DNA from 3 places in the Kitasatospora cinereorecta genome. Region 2 is predicted to be linked to each of the others. Evidence: riboswitches for the same ligand, from Rfam matches in the RefSeq annotation. Region 2 holds a riboswitch; each other region holds the start of a gene.

Region 1 (6,143 bases), 4.5 Mb from region 2:
CGGGGGGCCCGGATCGTGCCGTGGGACCCGGAACCCGTGTGCAGCCCGCAGGCCCGTGCGCGTTTCCTCGGGCTCGTGGCGGACGCGGTGGAGGCGGTGGCAGGCGGCTGACGCGGCCTCCGGCCGCGCGGGCGGCGGTCGGCACCCCGCCGCCGGACCGTTCGCCTCAGCTGCTCGTCGCCGCCGAGGGCGGGAGCGCTGCTCCGTACGGACCCGCCGGATCGCGCCCGCCACCACCCTTCGCGAGGCTGGCCCGGACGGAGGGACACGCGATCCCCGTACCCCCAAGGGCAGGAGCAGGAATGCAGCAGGACAAGCACCCGTCGTACCGCCCCGTGGTCTTCCGCGACCGTTCCGCCGGCTACGCCTTTCTGACCCGGTCCACGGCGTCGAGCGAACAGACCATCGACTGGGACGACGGCGCCCGCTACCCCGTCATCGACGTGGAGATCTCCGCCGAGAGCCACCCGTTCTTCACGGGCAAGGCGCGGGTGGTCGACACCGAGGGCCAGGTCGCGAAATTCGAGCGGCGGTACGGGGACGAAGGAGGCAAGGAGGAAGGGGGCAGGGGCACCCCCTGACTCCTCCCGGCCGCCCGGGCCCCTTCCCCCGGCACGCGCGCCCGCGCGGGAGGCGGGGGCGGCGGCGGTGCGTCCGGTGCCCTGGGCCGCGTAAGGGGCGTGCGCGCTGCTCCCCGACGCGGGGGCGCGGCACTCGTCACGGCGGGCAGGGGCGCGTGCACGTCCGGCGCGCCGCACACCCTGACCCCGCACGGACCGCTCGGAGAGCGGGCCCACGCACGCCTCAGCTCCCCGCGTGCAGTGACCCTGGGTGACGACGGGGCCGTGCGCAGGCGTCCGCCGCCGTCACCGTCGCACGGGCTGACGCCCTCCCTCCCGGCAAGGAGGAACCCGCGACGGTCTGACCAGCACACCTGCGCCCGAGCGGTGAGTGTCCTCGCCCCCGCCCCGGTCGTTTGGATCTGCATGACCGTGACCCTTACCGACACCGTCCCACCGTCCACCGTCGATCTGCTGACCGGCGTCCTCCTCGGTGCGGGCCACCGCCGCGAGCACGGCTTCTGGCAGCGGCTCATCAGTACAGAACCGTTCCGCCGCCCTGCCGGCGGAACCCCCGAGGAACGCCTTGACCTCGCCTACGAACGGCTGCGCATCCTCAACCGCTCCCTCGACAGCGGAGCACGCCTCGCCGCCGACCCTCGCGCGCTCGCCGCCCTGCACGAATGGCTCGGACCGGTGGACCCCGCGCTCACCACCGTGGCGGGCATTCACTACAACCTCTTCCTCGGCAGCCTCCTGGACCACGACGCCGTCGGCAGCCGCGATCTGTCGGACCACCTGGCGATGCGCCGCATCGGCACCTTCCTCTGTACGGAGGTGGCGCACGGCAACGACGCGGCGTCCATGGAGACCACCGCGACGTACGACCGCGCACGCGACGGCTTCGTGCTGCACACCCCGAACGCGGGTGCGCAGAAGTTCATGCCCAACACCAGCCCGGCGGGCGGGCCGAAGTCCGGACTGGTCGCCGCACGTCTGCTGGCCGACGGTGAGGACCACGGGATCCGTCTCTTCCTCGTGCGGCTCACCGACGACGTACGGGCTCTTCCCGGCGTACGCGTACGGCGCCTTCCCGCCAGGATGGGCAGTCCCGTGGACCACTGCCTGACCTCGTTCGAGCAACTGTTCGTGGGGCGGGACGCGTTGCTGGGAGCGGAGGAGGGAGGCGGCGGGGAGGGGGACTTCCACAGTACGCGGGCCTGCCGCCGGCGCCGCTTCCTGACCTCCATCGGCCGGGTCGTCCCCGGCCGGATCTCCATGAGCGCCTGCGCGGCCGGCTCCGCCCGGGCCACACTCGCGGTCGCCGTCCGCTACGGCGGGCACCGGATGATCTCCGGTGCCAGGGGCACCCGCGCGGTCCCCGTCAACGCCCACCGGACCCATCACGGGCCGCTCGCCTCGGCCATGGCGACGGTGTTCGCCATGAGCCTGCTGCACCGCCGTGCGCTGGACCGGTGGGAGGTCTGCACCGAGGAGGACCGGGCGGAGGCGGAGCGGCTCGTCGCGGTGGCGAAGGCATGGATCACCTGGCGGGCACGCGCCGTCATCGTCCAGTGCCGTGAACGCTGCGGCGCACAGGCCCTGCTGGAGAACAACGGCATGACCGAACTGGTCACCGGCGTGGAAGGGGCCATCACCGCGGAGGGCGACAACGTCGCGCTGTACAGCAGGGCTGCCGCTGATCTGCTCCTCGCGGCCGGCCCCGGCGGTGGGGACACCCCGCTCGACCGCACCCCCGGTCAACTGGCCGATCCACACTTCCTCGGCAGGCTCCTCGCGGCCGTCGAGGACATCTGGTTCAGCCGGGCCAGGGAGCGGGTGCTGTCGGCATCCCACGACGACAGGCTCGCCCGGTGGAACGCGGGTTCCGGGCCCGCGCTGCGCGGAGTCGAGGCCCACGCCTACCGGCAGGCAGCCGAGGCCTTCGCACAGGCCCGGGCCGCGCTGCCCGGAGGGGCGGCCCGGGAGCGGCTGGCGGAGCTGGAGCGGCTGTTCGCCCTCGAATGGGTGGCCCGCAACAGCGGCGACCTGCTGGCCGCCGGTCTCCTGAGCGCCGATCAGGTCGACGAGCTGCCGGGAGCCACCGAGGAACTCATCACGGCCGTCGCCGCGCACGCCCGCGAACTGGCCGACTCCTTCGCGCTGCCCGCCGAGCTGCTCGCCGACTGGCCGATCGCGGGACCCGGCTACGCCGACGCGTACGACGACCCCGAGGGGCCCTGGCACGCCGGGGCGGCGGGCCCGGCATGAGCGCCGCACAGGCAGCTCGCCGGCGGGCCGGCACCGCAGCCCCGGGCCGCCGGGGGGTGCGCGAGACGATGGAGATCCTCGGCCTGCGGGCCGTGCTGCTGGCGTACTGGGGCACGTCCTCCCTGCTCGCCCGCGGCCGTGCGAAACCCCGTGCCGTCTGCGGCGAATCGGTTCGCCGCACGCCCTGACGGCATGACGGGCGGCCGGTGTGCGGGGAGGCGCGAGGGGTGTGCGGCAGCGTACGTGCGCGCACGCCTCCCGGAGCACCGGCGCCCCCTGCGCACCGGCCACCGCTACGCAGGCGGCCGTGCCGCCGCGTGATAGCTTGCAGACGCCAGTCGCACTCCACGTGGAGTCAGGGAATCCGGTGAGAATCCGGAGCTGACGCGCAGCGGTGAGGGGGACGGGCGGGGCCACGGCCACTGGGACACCCTCGGGTGCTCCGGGAAGGCGTCCCGTCCGGACGAACCCGAGTCCGAAGACCTGCTGGCACCCCGTTCCCGTACCGGGAGCGGTACTCCGTACCGGGCTTCGCGCAAGAGCCCAGAGACGCAGAGGGAACTCGTGCCGTCCATACCCAGTGCCGTACACCGAACCGCCATGCTCACCGCGGGACTTGTCCTGCTGAGCGCCTGCGGCGGCAGCGGAAGCCCCTCCGGCGGGGCCGCGAAGGACGGCGGCGCCGGATACCCGGTGACGCTGGAGAACTGCGGACGCACGGTGACGGTCGAGGCCGCGCCGCGCCGCGCGGTGTCCCTGAACCAGGGATCGACGGAGATCCTGTTCGCCCTGGGCCTCGCCGACCGGCTCGTGGGTACCGCGACCTGGACCGACCCGGTGATGAAGGGCCTGGAGAAGGCCGACGCCGCGGTACCCCGCATCGCGGAGAACCGGCCCTCGTCGGAGAAGGTCCTCGACAAGGAACCCGACTTCGTCAGCGCCTCGTTCGAATCGACGCTCGGCAAGGGCGGGGTCGCGCCCCGCGAGCAGTTCGAGAAGCTCGGTGTGCCGACCTATCTCTCGCCCACCGACTGCACGGCCAAGGACAACACCGGCAGCGGCGACGGCTCCCGCACGAAACCCCTGACCATGGACAGTGTGTACGCCGAAGTCCACGACCTGGCGCAGGTGTTCGGCGTACAGGAGCGGGGCGACGCGCTCGTCGCCGATCTCCGGAAGCGGATCGGTACGGCGACCGCGGACATCGACGCCTCCGACACCACCCTGCTCTACTGGTTCGCGAACGCCGAGGCCCCCTACCTGGCCGGCTGCTGCGGAGCGCCCGGCATCATCACCGAGGAAGTCGGTGCGAAGAACGTCTTCGACGACACCCACGAGGAATGGCCCCAGATCAACTGGGAGACCGTCGCCGACCGCAACCCCGACGTCCTCGTCATCGGTGACCTGACCCGCAGGTCGCAGACCGCCGAGAGCGCCGGGAAGAAGATCGAGTTCCTGGAGACCAACCCCGCCACGAAGAACATGGACGCGGTCCGGCACAAGCGCTACGTCCTCCTCAGCGGCCAGGCGATGAACCCGACCATCCGCACCGTCGAGGGCGTGGAGCGCGTCGCCGCAGGGCTGCGCTCGTTCGGGCTCGCGGGGTGACGGTCACGCGCGGAGCGGCCGTCACCGAACCGGCCGTGGACGCAGGCCCGGTGAGGACGCCCGCGGCCGGTGCGCGTGTCCTGCGTGACGGCCTCCTGTGGAGCGGAGGCGTCGCCCTCCTGCTCCTGTCCGTCGCGGTCGCCGTCACGATCGGGCCCGCCCGCATCTCCGTCCCCGACGTCTGGTCCGCGGTGGCCTCCCACCTCGGCCTGGGCGACACCCGGCTCACCCCGATCCGGGACGGCATCATCTGGAACCTGCGTATGCCCCGCACCCTGCTCGCCGCGGTGTGCGGGGCGGGACTCGCGGTGTGCGGCACCGTGATGCAGTCCCTGCTGCGCAACCCGCTCGCCGACCCGTTCGTCCTCGGAGTGTCCTCCGGGGCGTCCTCCGGGGCGGTCGTGGTCGTCGTCCTCGGGGTCGGCGGGGGAGCGGTGTCGATCTCCACCGGGGCCTTCGTCGGTGCGCTGTGCTCGTTCGCCCTCGTGCTGCTGCTCAGCCACACGCTCGGCGGATCGACCGACCGGGTCGTCCTGTCCGGCGTCGCGGCCATGCAGCTGTTCTCCGCGCTCACCTCCTTCGTCGTGATGACCGCCGCCGACGCCGAACAGACCAGGGGCGTGCTGTTCTGGCTGCTGGGCTCCCTGAGCGGGGTCGGCTGGACCGATGTGTGGATGTGCTCCGCGGTGCTCGCCGTGACGCTGCTGATCTGCCTCGGACACGCCCGTACGCTCGACGCGTTCGCGTTCGGCCAGGACGCGGCGGCGGCCCTCGGCATCCATGTCGCCCGCACCCGGATCGTGCTGCTCTGCACGACCGCGCTGCTGACCGCGGCGCTCGTCAGCTCGGCCGGCGCCATCGGTTTCGTCGGCCTCGTCCTGCCGCACGCCGCCCGTGCGCTGACCGGCTCGGGACACCGGCGGCTGCTCCCGGTCACCATGCTGGCCGGGGCGGTGTTCCTGGTGTGGGTCGACACCCTGGCCCGGACCGTTCTCGACCCGCAGGAGGTGCCGGTCGGCGTGTTCACCGCCCTGATCGGGGTGCCCGCCTTCGTCCTGGTCCTGTACCGCACGCGGAGGAGCACATGACGGACACCGGTCTGCGGGCCGAGCGGGTGACCCGGGAGGCGGGCGGGCGGATCGTCCTCGACGGCGTGAGCATCGCGCCGCCGCCCGGTGCCACGGTCGGGCTCCTCGGTCCGAACGGCTCGGGCAAGTCCACCCTGCTGCGGGTGATGGCCGGGGTCCTCACCCCGGGCGCGGGCGTCGTCACCCTCGACGGCCGCACACTCGCGGACACCGGCCGCCGCACGGTCGCCCGGCGCGTGGCAGTGGTCGACCAGCACGCCGTCACCCAGGTCGAACTGAGCGTGCTGGACGTCATACGTCTCGGCCGCATCCCCCACCGGCGGGCCTGGTCCGCACCCGGTCCCGAGGACGAGGCCGCCGTGCGCGAGGCGCTGGAGCGCACCGGACTGGCCGACCGGGCCGGGCAGTCCTGGCACACCCTGTCCGGGGGCGAGCGCCAGCGCGTCCAGATCGCCCGCGCCCTCGCCCAGCGGCCGCGCGAACTCCTGCTGGACGAGCCGACGAACCATCTGGACATCCAGCACCAGCTGGAGCTGCTGTCCCTGGTCGCCGCGCTGCCCGTCACCGCGGTGATCGCGCTGCACGACCTCAACATGGCGGCCATGTTCTGCGACCG
Region 2 (6,143 bases):
GCACCAGGTTGTTGGAGACGATCGAGTCGCCCGTGGCGAAGAACGCCACGAGCCGGCCGATCATGTGCTGCTCTCCGGGGGAGAGCTTGGCGAGGTCGGCGACGTCGGAATGGAGGTCGACCTCCTCCACCGTCCAGGTGTTCTTGATCGCGTCCCGGTAGCGCTCGTAGAAGTCCGGGTAGCGCATGGGGCGCAGGGTCAGTTCGAAGCCCGGGTCGAGCAGGTTCTTGTTCTCGGGGGAGCTCATTACTGGCAGGCCTCGCAGGACTCGGGGTTTTCGAGCGAGCAGGCGACGGCGTCCGCGTCGGGCGCCGCTGCCTGCTGTACGGGAAGGGGGGCTGCGGCCGTGGCCGTCCCGGACGCCGCACGGGCGATCCGGGTCGCCGGACGCGAGCGCAGGTAGTACGTCGTCTTCAGTCCCTGCTTCCAGGCGTACGCGTACATCGAGGAGAGCTTCCCGATCGTCGGCGTCTCCAGGAACAGGTTCAGGGACTGGCTCTGGTCGAGGAACGGCGTACGGGCCGCCGCCATGTCGATCAGACCGCGCTGGGGGATCTCCCACGCCGTGCGGTACAGCGCCCGCACGTCCTCGGGGATCCAGGCGAAGCCCTGCACGGAGCCGCTCGCCTCACGCAGCGCCTCACGGGTCCGCGCGTCCCACACGCCGAGCCTCTTCAGCTCGTCCACCAGGTAGGCGTTGACCTGGAGGAACTCACCGCTGAGCGTCTCGCGCTTGAAGAGGTTGGAGACCTGCGGCTCGATGCACTCGTACACCCCGGCGATCGACGCGATCGTCGCCGTCGGCGCGATGGCGAGCAGCAGGGAGTTGCGCATCCCGGTCTTCGCGACCCGGGCGCGCAGCGCGTCCCAGCGCTCCGGCCAGCTGACCTCGGTGTCGTAGTGGTCGGGGTGCAGCACACCGCGGGCGGCGCGCGTCTCGGACCAGGCGGGCAGCGGGCCCGAGCGCTCGGCGAGGTCGCAGGAGGCCTCGTACGCGGCGAGCATGATCCGCTCGGAGATCTTCGTGGACAGTGCGCGGGCCTCCGGCGAGTCGAAGGGCAGCCGCAGCTGGAAGAAGACGTCCTGCAGGCCCATCGCGCCCAGGCCCACCGGACGCCAGCGGGCGTTGGAGCGGCCGGCCTGCTCGGTCGGGTAGAAGTTGATGTCCACCACGCGGTCGAGGAAGGTCACGGCGGTACGGACGGTGGCGTCCAGCCGCTCCCAGTCCATTTCCCCGCCGGTGACGAACGCGCCGAGGTTGACGGAACCCAGGTTGCAGACGGCCGTCTCGCCGTCGTCGGTGACCTCGAGGATCTCGGTGCAGAGATTCGACGAGTGCACGACCCGGCCCGGCTCCGCGGTCTGGTTCGCCGTGCGGTTGGAGGCGTCCTTGAACGTCATCCAGCCCTGCCCGGTCTGTGCGAGCGTCCGCATCATGCGGCCGTACAGGTCACGCGCGGGCATCGTTTTGCGGGCCAGGCCCGCGGCCTCCGCCTCGCGGTAGGCGGCGTCGAAGGCGTCACCCCACAGGTCGACCAGCCCGGGCACGTCGGCGGGCGAGAACAGCGACCACTCGGTGTCGGCGTCGACGCGGCGCATGAACTCGTCCGGGATCCAGTGCGCCAGGTTGAGGTTGTGCGTACGCCGCTGGTCCTCACCGGTGTTGTCGCGCAGCTCCAGGAACTCCTCGATGTCCGCGTGCCAGGTCTCCAGGTAGACGGCGGCGGCGCCCTTGCGCCGGCCGCCCTGGTTGACCGCGGCGACCGAGGCGTCGAGCGTCTTCAGGAACGGCACGATGCCGTTGGAGTGCCCGTTGGTGCCACGGATCAGCGAACCGCGCGCGCGGATGCGGGAGTACGAGAGGCCGATGCCGCCCGCGTGCTTGGAGAGGCGTGCCACCTGGTGGTAGCGGTCGTAGATCGAGTCGAGCTCGTCCAGCGGCGAGTCCAGCAGGTAGCAGGAGGACATCTGCGGGTGCCGGGTACCGGAGTTGAAGAGGGTGGGGGAGGAAGGGAGGTAGTCGAGCCGGCTCATCAGGCCGTACAACGCGGCCACTTCGTCCAGCGCGTGCCCGGAGGTGTCCTCGGCGAGCCCGGCGGCGACCCGCAGCATGAAGTGCTGCGGGGTCTCGATGACCTGGCGGGTGAGCGGGTGGCGCAGCAGATAGCGGCTGTACAGCGTCCGCAGGCCGAAGTAGCCGAAGCGGTCGTCGGCACGGTCGGCGAGCGCCTGCTCGACCAGCGCGTCGAGCGCCGCCGCGTGCAGTGTGACGAACTCGGCCGTGCGGTCGGCGATCAGGCCCTCGCGGTGACCGGTGGCGACCGAGGCGGAGAAGGAGACCGCGCCCTGGCCGGCCGCCTCGTCCCCGATCGAGCGGGTGAGGAGCCGGGCGGCGAGCCGGGAGTAGGCGGGGTCCTCGGAGATGAGTCCCGCGGCGGCCTCGGTGGCCAGCGTGCGCAGCTCCGCCTCGTCCGACCGGGCGCTGCGGCCGCGCAGCGCGGCGGCGGCGACCCGTCCGGGGTCGGTGTCGGGCAGATCGGCGGTGAGGTCGGTCAGGGTCCGCAGCAGTGCGGTCCCGGGCCCGTCGGGCGTGGACTCGGCTGAATCTACCGCTGAAACCGGATCGGCTGGCGCGATGGTCACGGGGGCTATCCCTCGCTCGGCTCGGGGCCGGCGGGAGCGGGGAAGCCGGGCAGGGCGGTGCCCGGGTGGGGGCAGCACGGCGCACGGCGTCCACCGGCCCTCCGCGAGGCCCGGACGTATGGCCTCCGGCTCGGTCGAGCCGGACGCGCTGTCGGCAGGTCTTCGGACTTCCGGGTGCGCAAAAGCGCACCGGTCATACCGTTGCGGGACAGTTCCGGATTCACACCGGATTCCCCTGCGGCGACAGCGAGCATGAGCATACATGTGGGGGCCGCCCTGCGAGACGGCCCCCACATGTTGTGTCGAACTGCGTCTGAGGTCCGGGCGAAACCGTCAGGAACGGGAAGGCGGTCGTGGCTTTTGGTCCCGCTCCGTGGCCCTGCCAGGCCTGGCGCCCCGGTGGATCCGGTACGGCGTGCCCGCCCCTGCCGTGCCCCTCGTGCTCCTCCACGACCGGGGGCGACCCCCCGTCACGGCCGCCCGGAACGCGACGGGCCGCCGCGCCCCGTGCGGGATGCGGCGGCCCGGACCGGAACCGTGTGCCGGGCGGGGTCAGTGGCCGCCCGGGGCGCCCACCGTGGCCGGCGGGAGCTTCTCCTGGACGCCGGGGTCGCCCACGTCCGCGGTGTAGTCGGACGGGGAGGTCTCGTCGACGCCCGCCGGGGCCTTCAGCGCGTTGAGGACGAAGGTGAGAACGACCACCACCACGACGTTCAGGACGAACGCGGTGAGACCGATGTAGCCGATCTCCCCGATGCCGGGGATCTCCTTCGAGGATCCGCCGAAGTGCTTCTGGGTGGGGCTCGCGACGCCGTACGCGGCCACCGTGCCGTACAGCATGCCGACCGCCCAGCCCGCGATCAGGGCCCAGCGGTGGAACCACCGGGTGAACAGGCCCCCGACCAGGGCCGGCATCGTCTGCAGGATCCAGATCCCGCCGAGCAGCTGGAAGTTGATCGCGACCGTCTTGTCCATGGTCAGGACGAAGGCGAGCGCTCCGACCTTGACCAGGAGGGAGACCATCTTGGAGACCTTGGTCTCCTGCGCGGGGGTGGCGCCGGGCCTGATGAAGTCCTTGTAGATGTTTCGGGTGAAGAGGTTCGCCGCCGCGATCGACATGATCGCGGCGGGCACCAGGGCGCCGATTCCGATGGCGGCGAAGGCCACACCGGCGAACCAGTCGGGGAACATGTTCTCGAACAGCTGCGGAATGGCCAACTGGCCGTTGTCCACCTTCACCCCGGCGGCGATCGCCATGAACCCGAGGAGGGCCAGCAGGCCCAGCATCAGTGAGTACAGCGGCAGGATCGTGGTGTTGCGCCGGATCACCTCACGGCTGCGGCTGGAGAGCGTCGCCGTGATCGAGTGCGGGTACATGAAGAGCGCCAGCGCCGAGCCCAGTGCCAGCGTGGCGTATCCCCAATGGCCCATGTCGCCGGGTACGAGCGCTCCGCGGGGTTTGCCCGTCGCCTCGTTCGTCTGCGCGAACGCCTCGCCCGCCTTGGCGAAGATGTCGTCGAATCCGCCGAGCTTGATCGGGATGTAGATGATCGCCACCGCGATGACCAGATAGATCAGACCGTCCTTGACGAACGCGATCAGCGCGGGTGCGCGCAGCCCCGACGAATACGTGTACGCGGCGAGTACGGCGAACGCGATCAGCAGCGGCAGGTCCTTGACGAACCAGTGCGTGGTCTCGCCGCCGCCGACGCCCATGACGTCCAGCACGGCCTGGATGCCGACGAGCTGGAGCGCGATGTACGGCATCGTGGCGAGGATGCCGGTGAGGGCCACCGCCAGCGAGAGCCCCTTCGAGCCGAAGCGGCCGCGGACGAAGTCCGAGGTGGTGACGTACCCGTGCTTGTGCGAGACGGACCAGAGCCGCGGCAGGAAGGTGAAGATCAGCGGGTAGACGAGAATCGTGTACGGGACGGCGAAGAAGCCGGCCGCGCCCGCCGCGTAGATCGCCGCGGGGACCGCGACGAAGGTGTACGCCGTGTACAGGTCGCCGCCGAGCAGGAACCAGGTGACCCAGGTGCCGAACGACCGTCCGCCCAGGCCCCATTCATCCAGGCTGGCCTCGTTCTCGGCCTTGCGCCAGCGCGCGGCCATGAACCCGATGACCGTGACGGCCAGGAAGAAGAAGATGAACACGGCGAGTGCGACGCCGTTCACGCCGTCCTTCATGCTGACGCACCCCCCTTGCGGGCGCGCTGGTCACGCTGCCACAGCTTGTAAGCGATCATGGTGAGTGCGGTCGAGACGATCACCCAGAGCATTTGGTACCAGTAGAAGAACGGGATGCCGACGAAAGTCGGTTCCACCTTTGCGTACGAGCTCACCCAGAGCATCGCGACGAACGGCGCGATCAGGCAGAGTGCGATGACCACCCTCGCCGGTGTCACTGTCGGTGGTTTCACTTCGGTATCTTCTGACATGTGGCGACTCCGTCCCCTCGCTGATCACCTGGTGTAATGCGCAGGAAATCTAGGCGAGAGTTCCGGCCACCGTCACCCCCCGTCCGCATTGCGGTCCTGCAACGGTCCTGTGTTCGCCCGAAATGACTGATCCCCCTGCAATTGCAAGGGGATGGGTCATACGTGAGGGTCAGTCGGCCGGCCGTTTCAGGCGGGCCACGAACTTGTACCGGTCGCCCCGGTACACCGAGCGCACCCATTCCACCGGCTCTCCGTGGCCGTCGATCGAGTGCCGGGACAGCATGAGCATCGGCAGGCCCACGTCCGTACCGAGCAGTCCTGCCTCGCGCGGGGTGGCCAGCGAGGTCTCGATGGTCTCCTCGGCCTCCGCGAGGCGGACGTCGTAGACCTCGGCGAGCGCGGTGTAGAGCGAGGTGTACTTCACGAGCGAACGGCGCAGCGCGGGAAAGCGCTTGGCCGACAGGTGCGTGGTCTCGATGGCCATGGGCTCACCGCTGGCGAGCCTGAGCCGCTCGATCCGCAGCACCCGCCCGCCGGCCGTGATGTCCAGCAGCCCGGCGAGCGTGTCGTCCGCCGTGACGTAACCGATGTCCAGCAGCTGAGATGCCGGCTCCAGCCCTTGGGCGCGCATGTCCTCGGTGTACGAGGTGAGCTGCAGGGCCTGCGAGACCTTCGGCTTGGCGACGAAGGTGCCCTTGCCCTGGATGCGCTCCAGCCGGCCCTCGACGACCAGCTCCTGGAGCGCCTGGCGCACGGTGGTGCGCGAGGTGTCGAACTCGGCGGCCAGGGTCCGCTCGGGCGGCACCGGGGTGCCGGGCGGCAAGGTGTCGGTCATGTCGAGGAGATGGCGCTTGAGCCGGTAGTACTTGGGGACGCGCGCCGTACGCGCACCCGCACCGGTCTCGCCCGTACTGCTGGCCCCGTCGGTACCCATGGCCCGCCTTCCCGACTGCTGTGCTGCTGCCGTCACCGGTTCCTCCGTCTGTCGCGGCTCACATGGTGGCACGGTCCGGTCACGGGTCGTCGTCCTCCCTCAGGTGTCGGTCCTGTAACGGACGCGAG
Region 3 (6,143 bases), 3.3 Mb from region 2:
AGGCAGCCGGTGCGGTCGCGCAGGGCGGCGAGCATGTGGCCGGCGAGCTCCGGTGTCCCGTAGCGCGCGTAGGGGGCGGTGCGGACCGGTCCCCCGAGGGCGGCGGCGGCGTAGTGCACCAGCGGCACCTCGGTGACGAGCGTGGAGACGGCGGTGGCGTGCACGGCGTGGGTGTGGACGACGGCAGCGGCGCCGGTGCTGTTGTAGACGGCCAGGTGGAGGGGGAGTTCGCTGGTCGGGGCCAGCTCGCCGAGCACCCGGCGCCCTTCGAGGTCGACGCCGACCGCGTCCCCGGGGCCCAGCCGGTCGTAGGGCACCCCGGTGGGGGTGACCAGGACGGTCCCGCCCACCCGGGCCGACACGTTGCCGGAGGTGCCGACGACCAGCCCCTCCGCGGCCGTCCTGCGGGCCGTCGCGACGACGCCGTCCCATGCCTGTGCGATCGCGTCCCGGTCCTGGTCGTCCATGCGGAGATCCTAGGCCGACCGGACCGTTCCTCCTGGGCTGTTGCGGTGACGTGACCGAAGTCTCCCCAATGGGGCAAATGCGGCAGTCCACCTGGACGCCGAGCCCGCGGGAGCCCGGCACCCGCCGCGCCGCACGGGTCCCGGCGACCGTTCGCGCACACAAGCGGAATGTCCGCATGCGCTTGGGGTCACCACACCGCCCTGCTCAGTTCACCTTCCGTTCACCCAGGTTGCTTACGTTCCTACAGCCACTGACGTCGAACGATTGCCTGGGTAAATGGAACACATCACGCTGCTGCTTGCGATTGTGGTCGTGACAGCTCTCGTGTTCGATTTCACGAACGGTTTCCACGACACCGCCAACGCGATGGCGACCACCATCTCGACCGGCGCTCTCAAGCCCAAGACAGCGGTGGCCATGTCCGCCGTTCTCAACCTCGTCGGCGCGTTCCTGTCGGTGGAGGTCGCCAAGACGATCTCCGGCGGGATCATCAATGAGAACGGCCTCAGAACCGAGGTCATCTTCGCGGCGCTCGTCGGCGCCATCCTGTGGAATCTCCTGACCTGGCTGGTGGGCCTGCCCTCCAGCTCCTCCCACGCACTCTTCGGCGGTCTCATCGGCGCCGCGGTGATGTCGGCCGGCTGGTCCTCCATCAACGGCGGCACCGTCGTCACCAAGGTCCTGCTGCCCGCGATCGCCGCCCCGCTCGTCGCCGGTCTGGCCGCTCTGCTGGCCACGAAGCTGACGTACCGCCTCAACCGGAAGATCACCGACGAGGCCCAGCTGAAGTCGACGGCCAAGGGCTACCGGGCCGGCCAGATCGCCTCGGCCGGTCTCGTCTCCCTCGCCCACGGCACCAACGACGCCCAGAAGACGATGGGCATCATCACCCTGGCCCTGGTCACCGGCGGCGTCCTCGCCCCCGGCTCCAACCCGCCCGTCTGGGTCATCGCCTCCGCCGGTATCGCCATCGCGCTGGGCACCTACCTCGGCGGCTGGCGCATCATCCGCACCATGGGTAGCGGCCTCACCGACCTCAGGCCGCCGCAGGGCTTCGCCGCCCAGACCAGTGCGGCCACGGTCATCCTGGCCTCCTCGCACCTCGGTTTCTCCCTCTCCACCACCCAGTCCTGCTCCGGTGCCGTGATGGGCGCCGGCCTGGGACGCAAGGGCGGCGTGGTCCGCTGGTCCACCGCCACCCGCATGTTCGTCGCCTGGGGCCTGACCCTGCCGGCCGCCGGTCTGGTCGGCGCGGGCGCCGAGTTCCTCACCCAGCAGGGCCCCTGGGGCGTCGGCGTGGTCGCCGTGCTCCTCGTCACGGGCTCCGCCGCCATCTGGATGCTGTCGCGCCGCAAGCCGGTCGACCACACCAACGTCAACGCGACGGACGCCGAGCCCGCGGGTGTCGTCACCACCGCCATCGCGGCCGTCAGTCCGCCGCCCGTCGGCTCCGGCGTCCCGGACCTCAAGACCACCATTCCGGCCCCGGCCCCGACGGCCGGGACCCCGGCCGACCCGGCCCGACCGGCCACGGTGTAAGGACAGATCCGCATGAACATCGACTGGGCAGCTCTCGCTTCCGTCTTCGGCGTCAGCCTCGTGGTCACCGTCGCACTGGTCGGCCTCTTCACCCTCGGCATCATCGGTCTCGCCAAGCAGGCGCCGACGGCGCAGGGCGGCGGCTCCTCCGTACTGGCGCGCTCCGGCGCGTACGCCTGCTTCGCCCTGTGCGCGGCAGCGGTGACGTACGGGATCTATCTGATCGTCGTCTGACCACCGCACGTGGTCGCATCGGGCCGGACACACACCTGTGTGTCCGGCCCGATGTGCGTCTGCGCACACTGCAGCCTCGCAGGTCAACGGCAGGTTGACGGGCGTTCGCGAGGCGTGGTGGACTGCCGGAGCCGTTTACGGCGACAGGAGAGGAAGCCGGTGCGAATCCGGCGCGGTCCCGCCACTGTCACCGGGGAACAGCCCCTCATGGAGGTCTCGGTCCGCCACCGCGGACCCGAACGCCGGGGTGCTGCGGATCCGGGAGCCAGGAGACTCTCGTCGCCGGTCACGTCGAACCAGGGCGCGGACCCTGAGTGAGGACATCTGCCATGCCTGGCTGCCGAGCGTCTGTCCCTGTGCCACCCGTGGCGAAGGTCCTTCGAGGCGCGACGGCCGGCTGAGCCGTGCGAGCCGACCGCATCTTCGCGTACGGCGCCGCCGCCGGTCTGATCGGTGATCTGCTCCTCGGGGATCCCCGGCGCGGACACCCCGTCGCCGCCTTCGGGCGGGCCGCGGCAGGCGTCGAGAGCCTGCTGTGGCGCGATCACCGCGGCCGGGGCGCCCTGCACGCGCTGGTCTGCGCCGGAGGCGCCGCGGGCGCCGCCGCCCTGGCCGCCCGCGCCGTACGGGACCGTCCCGCCGCGGCCGTGGCCCTGACCGCCGCCGCCACGTGGTCCGTCGTCGGCGGTACGTCGCTGGGCCGCGAGGCCCGTGCCATCGGCGGCGCTCTCGCCGCCGGTGACATCGAGACGGCCCGGCAGCGGCTGCCGCACCTGTGCGGCCGGGACCCGCACTCCCTGGACGGGCAGCAGATCGCCCGTGCGGTGGTCGAGTCCGTCGCCGAGAACACCTCCGACGCCGTCGTGGGGGCTCTGGTGTGGGGTGCCCTGGGGGGCGTACCCGGCCTGGTCGGGTTCCGGGCCGTCAACACCCTGGACGCCATGGTCGGCCACAGGTCGCCGCGCCACCGGCGCTACGGCTGGGCCTCGGCCCGGCTCGACGACCTCGCCGGCTGGCCCGGCGCGCGCCTCACGGCCGCGCTCGCGGTGGCCGCCGGGGGGAGCCCACGCGCGGCCGCACGAGCCTGGCGCGCCGACACGGGAAAGCATCCGAGCCCCAACGCGGGTCCGGTCGAGGCCTCGTTCGCGGGGGCACTCGGCGTACGGCTCGGCGGGACCCTGGCGTACGGCGGGCGGATCGAGCACCGGCCCGTGCTCAACGGGGGCACCGGCCGGGACGTGCGGGTCACGGACATCGAACGCGCGGTGCGGCTGTCGCGCCGCGTGAGTGTGCTGGCCCTCGGCGTGTGTGTGGCCGGGCGGCTGGCCGCGGGACGGAGGGGTCGGGCATGAGCGGGGAACCGGGCGGCGGGCTGTTGGTCGCGGGGACCACCTCGGACGCGGGCAAGAGCGTCGTCACGGCGGGGATCTGCCGGTGGCTGGTGCGCCGGGGGGTGAAGGTCGCGCCGTTCAAGGCGCAGAACATGTCGCTGAACTCGTTCGTCACCCGTGAGGGTGCCGAGATCGGCCGCGCCCAGGCGATGCAGGCGCAGGCCGCCCGGGTGGAGCCGACCGCGCTGATGAATCCGGTGCTGCTCAAGCCCGGGGGCGACCGTTCCAGTCAGGTGGTCCTGATGGGGAAGCCGGTCGGCGAGATGAGTGCGCGCGGATATCACGGGGGGCGGCAGGAGGCGCTGTTCGGGACGGTCGTGGACTGTCTGGAGCAGCTCCGGGGCACGTATGACGCCGTGATCTGCGAGGGGGCGGGCAGTCCGGCCGAGATCAATCTGCGGCGTACGGACATCGTGAACATGGGTGTCGCGCGGGCCGCGCGCTTCCCGGTGCTGGTCGTCGGGGACATCGACCGGGGCGGTGTGTTCGCTTCGTTCTTCGGCACGACGGCCCTGCTGGCCGCCGAGGACCAGGCGCTGGTCGCGGGGTACCTCGTGAACAAGTTCCGGGGTGACGTGTCGCTGCTGGAGCCCGGCCTGGACATGTTGTACGAGCTCACGGGGCGCCGGACGTACGGGGTGCTGCCGTTCGCCCATGGTCTGGGCATCGACGAGGAGGACGGGCTGCGGGTGTCGATGCGCGGCGCCGTCCGGGAGTCGGTCGTCGCCCCTGCGCACGGGGAGGACGTCCTGCGGGTCGCGGTGTGTGCCGTGCCGCTGATGTCGAACTTCACCGATGTGGACGCGCTGGCGGCCGAGCCGGGTGTGGTGGTGCGGTTCGTGGACCGCGCCGAGGAGCTGGCGGACGCGGACCTGGTGGTCGTGCCCGGTACCCGCGGCACGGTGAAGGCGCTGGGATGGCTGCGGGAGCGGGGGCTGGCCGACGCGCTGCTGCGGCGGGCCGCCGAGGGGCGCCCGGTGCTGGGCATCTGCGGCGGGTTCCAGGTGCTGGGTGAGTCGATCGAGGACGAGGTGGAGTCGCGGGCCGGTCTGGTCGACGGGCTCGGGCTGCTGCCGGTGCGGGTCCGCTTCGGCCGGGAGAAGGTGCTGGCCCGGCCGGCGGGTTCCGCGCTCGGGGAGCAGGTGGAGGGGTACGAGATCCATCACGGGGTCGCCGAGGTGCGCGGCGGTGAGCCGTTCCTGGACGGGTGCCGGGTGGGCGCGGTGTGGGGGACGCACTGGCACGGGTCGCTGGAGAGCGACGCGTTCCGGCGGCGGTTCCTCGAAGAGGTGGCGCGGGCGGCGGGGCGGCGGTTCGTGGCGGCCCCGGACACGAGTTTCTCCGCGCTGCGGGAGGAGCAGCTGGACCGGCTGGGGGATCTGATCGAGGAGCACGCGGACACGGACGCGTTGTGGCGGCTGATCGAGACGGGGGCGCCGACGGGGTTGCCGTTCGTACCGCCGGGGGCGCCTGCGGCGGGACCGGTGGTGGGGGCGTCCCCCGGCCGGGGCTCCGCCCCGGACGGGCTTGATTTCGTGCCCCGGGCCCCGGACGGACCGGACGTCGCGGAGCGGACGCCCGATGTGGCAGGAGCAGTTGTGCACGTGACAGAGGAGGCACTGTGAGTACCCCGTATCCCTTCACCGCCATCGTCGGGCAGGACGATCTACGGCTGGGGCTGTTGCTCAACGCCGTCAGTCCGGCCGTCGGCGGGGTGCTCGTGCGGGGTGAGAAGGGCACCGCCAAGTCCACCGCCGTGCGGGCCCTCGCCGCGCTGATGCCGGAGGTCGCGGTGGTCTCCGGGTGCCGGTTCTCCTGTGATCCGGTGGGGCCCGATCCGGCGTGCCCCGACGGCCCGCACGAAACCGGGACCGGCGTGTCGCGGCCGGCGCGGACGGTGGAGCTGCCCGTCGGGGCGTCCGAGGACCGGCTGGTGGGCGCGCTCGACATCGAGCGGGCCCTCTCGGAGGGTGTGAAGGCCTTCGAGCCGGGGCTCCTGGCCGACGCCCACCGCGGGATCCTGTACGTGGACGAGGTCAACCTGCTCCATGACCACCTGGTGGACCTACTGCTGGACGCGGCGGCCATGGGTGCCTCGTACGTCGAGCGCGAAGGCGTCTCCGTACGGCATGCGGCGCGGTTCCTGCTGGTCGGAACGATGAACCCCGAAGAGGGCGAGCTGCGACCGCAGTTGCTGGACCGCTTCGGGCTGACCGTCGAGGTGGCGGCCTCCCGTGACACCGATCAGCGGGTCGAGGTCGTGCGGCGGCGGCTCGCGTACGACGACGATCCGGCCGGGTTCGCCGGCCGGTGGGCGCAGGAGGAGGCCGCGTTGCGGGAGCGGATCGCCGCCGCGCGCGTCCTGCTGCCCCGGGTGGTGCTCGGGGACGGCGTGTTGCGGCAGATCGCGGCGACGTGCGCGGCGTTCGAGGTCGACGGGATGCGTGCCGACATCGTCATGGCCCGCACGGCGACCGCGCTGGCAGCGTGGGCGGGGCGTGCGGAGGTCAC

What was found. Region 2 has a riboswitch for cobalamin ahead of ACFPN0_RS22585 (ribonucleoside-diphosphate reductase subunit alpha). Riboswitches for the same ligand answer to the same signal wherever they lie in the genome.
Region 1: it holds a riboswitch for cobalamin, as region 2 does, so the genes downstream of both, ACFPN0_RS01985 (ABC transporter substrate-binding protein) here and ACFPN0_RS22585 (ribonucleoside-diphosphate reductase subunit alpha) in region 2, are expected to answer to the same signal.
Region 3: it holds a riboswitch for cobalamin, as region 2 does, so the genes downstream of both, ACFPN0_RS07245 (cobalamin biosynthesis protein) here and ACFPN0_RS22585 (ribonucleoside-diphosphate reductase subunit alpha) in region 2, are expected to answer to the same signal.

The regions. Positions count from the first base shown of each region.
Region 1 is NZ_JBHSJP010000001.1:409,991-416,133, reverse strand. Features, by position in the region: partial or broken gene ACFPN0_RS02005 (substrate-binding domain-containing protein) at 1-111, shown strand, start outside; gene ACFPN0_RS02000 (type B 50S ribosomal protein L31) at 303-581, shown strand; gene ACFPN0_RS01995 (acyl-CoA dehydrogenase family protein) at 987-2,831, shown strand; gene ACFPN0_RS01990 (hypothetical protein) at 2,828-3,019, shown strand; cobalamin riboswitch at 3,150-3,336, shown strand; gene ACFPN0_RS01985 (ABC transporter substrate-binding protein) at 3,432-4,439, shown strand; gene ACFPN0_RS01980 (FecCD family ABC transporter permease) at 4,490-5,527, shown strand; gene ACFPN0_RS01975 (ABC transporter ATP-binding protein) at 5,524-6,143, shown strand, end outside.
Region 2 is NZ_JBHSJP010000001.1:4,861,756-4,867,898, forward strand. Features, by position in the region: gene ACFPN0_RS22580 (ribonucleotide-diphosphate reductase subunit beta) at 1-247, opposite strand, end outside; gene ACFPN0_RS22585 (ribonucleoside-diphosphate reductase subunit alpha) at 247-2,643, opposite strand; cobalamin riboswitch at 2,780-2,903, opposite strand; gene mctP (monocarboxylate uptake permease MctP) at 3,196-4,830, opposite strand; gene ACFPN0_RS22595 (DUF3311 domain-containing protein) at 4,827-5,081, opposite strand; gene ACFPN0_RS22600 (GntR family transcriptional regulator) at 5,251-6,015, opposite strand.
Region 3 is NZ_JBHSJP010000001.1:1,566,025-1,572,167, forward strand. Features, by position in the region: gene ACFPN0_RS07230 (class II aldolase/adducin family protein) at 1-467, opposite strand, end outside; gene ACFPN0_RS07235 (inorganic phosphate transporter) at 745-2,007, shown strand; gene ACFPN0_RS07240 (hypothetical protein) at 2,020-2,241, shown strand; cobalamin riboswitch at 2,391-2,517, shown strand; gene ACFPN0_RS07245 (cobalamin biosynthesis protein) at 2,646-3,593, shown strand; gene ACFPN0_RS07250 (cobyric acid synthase) at 3,590-5,257, shown strand; gene ACFPN0_RS07255 (putative cobaltochelatase) at 5,254-6,143, shown strand, end outside.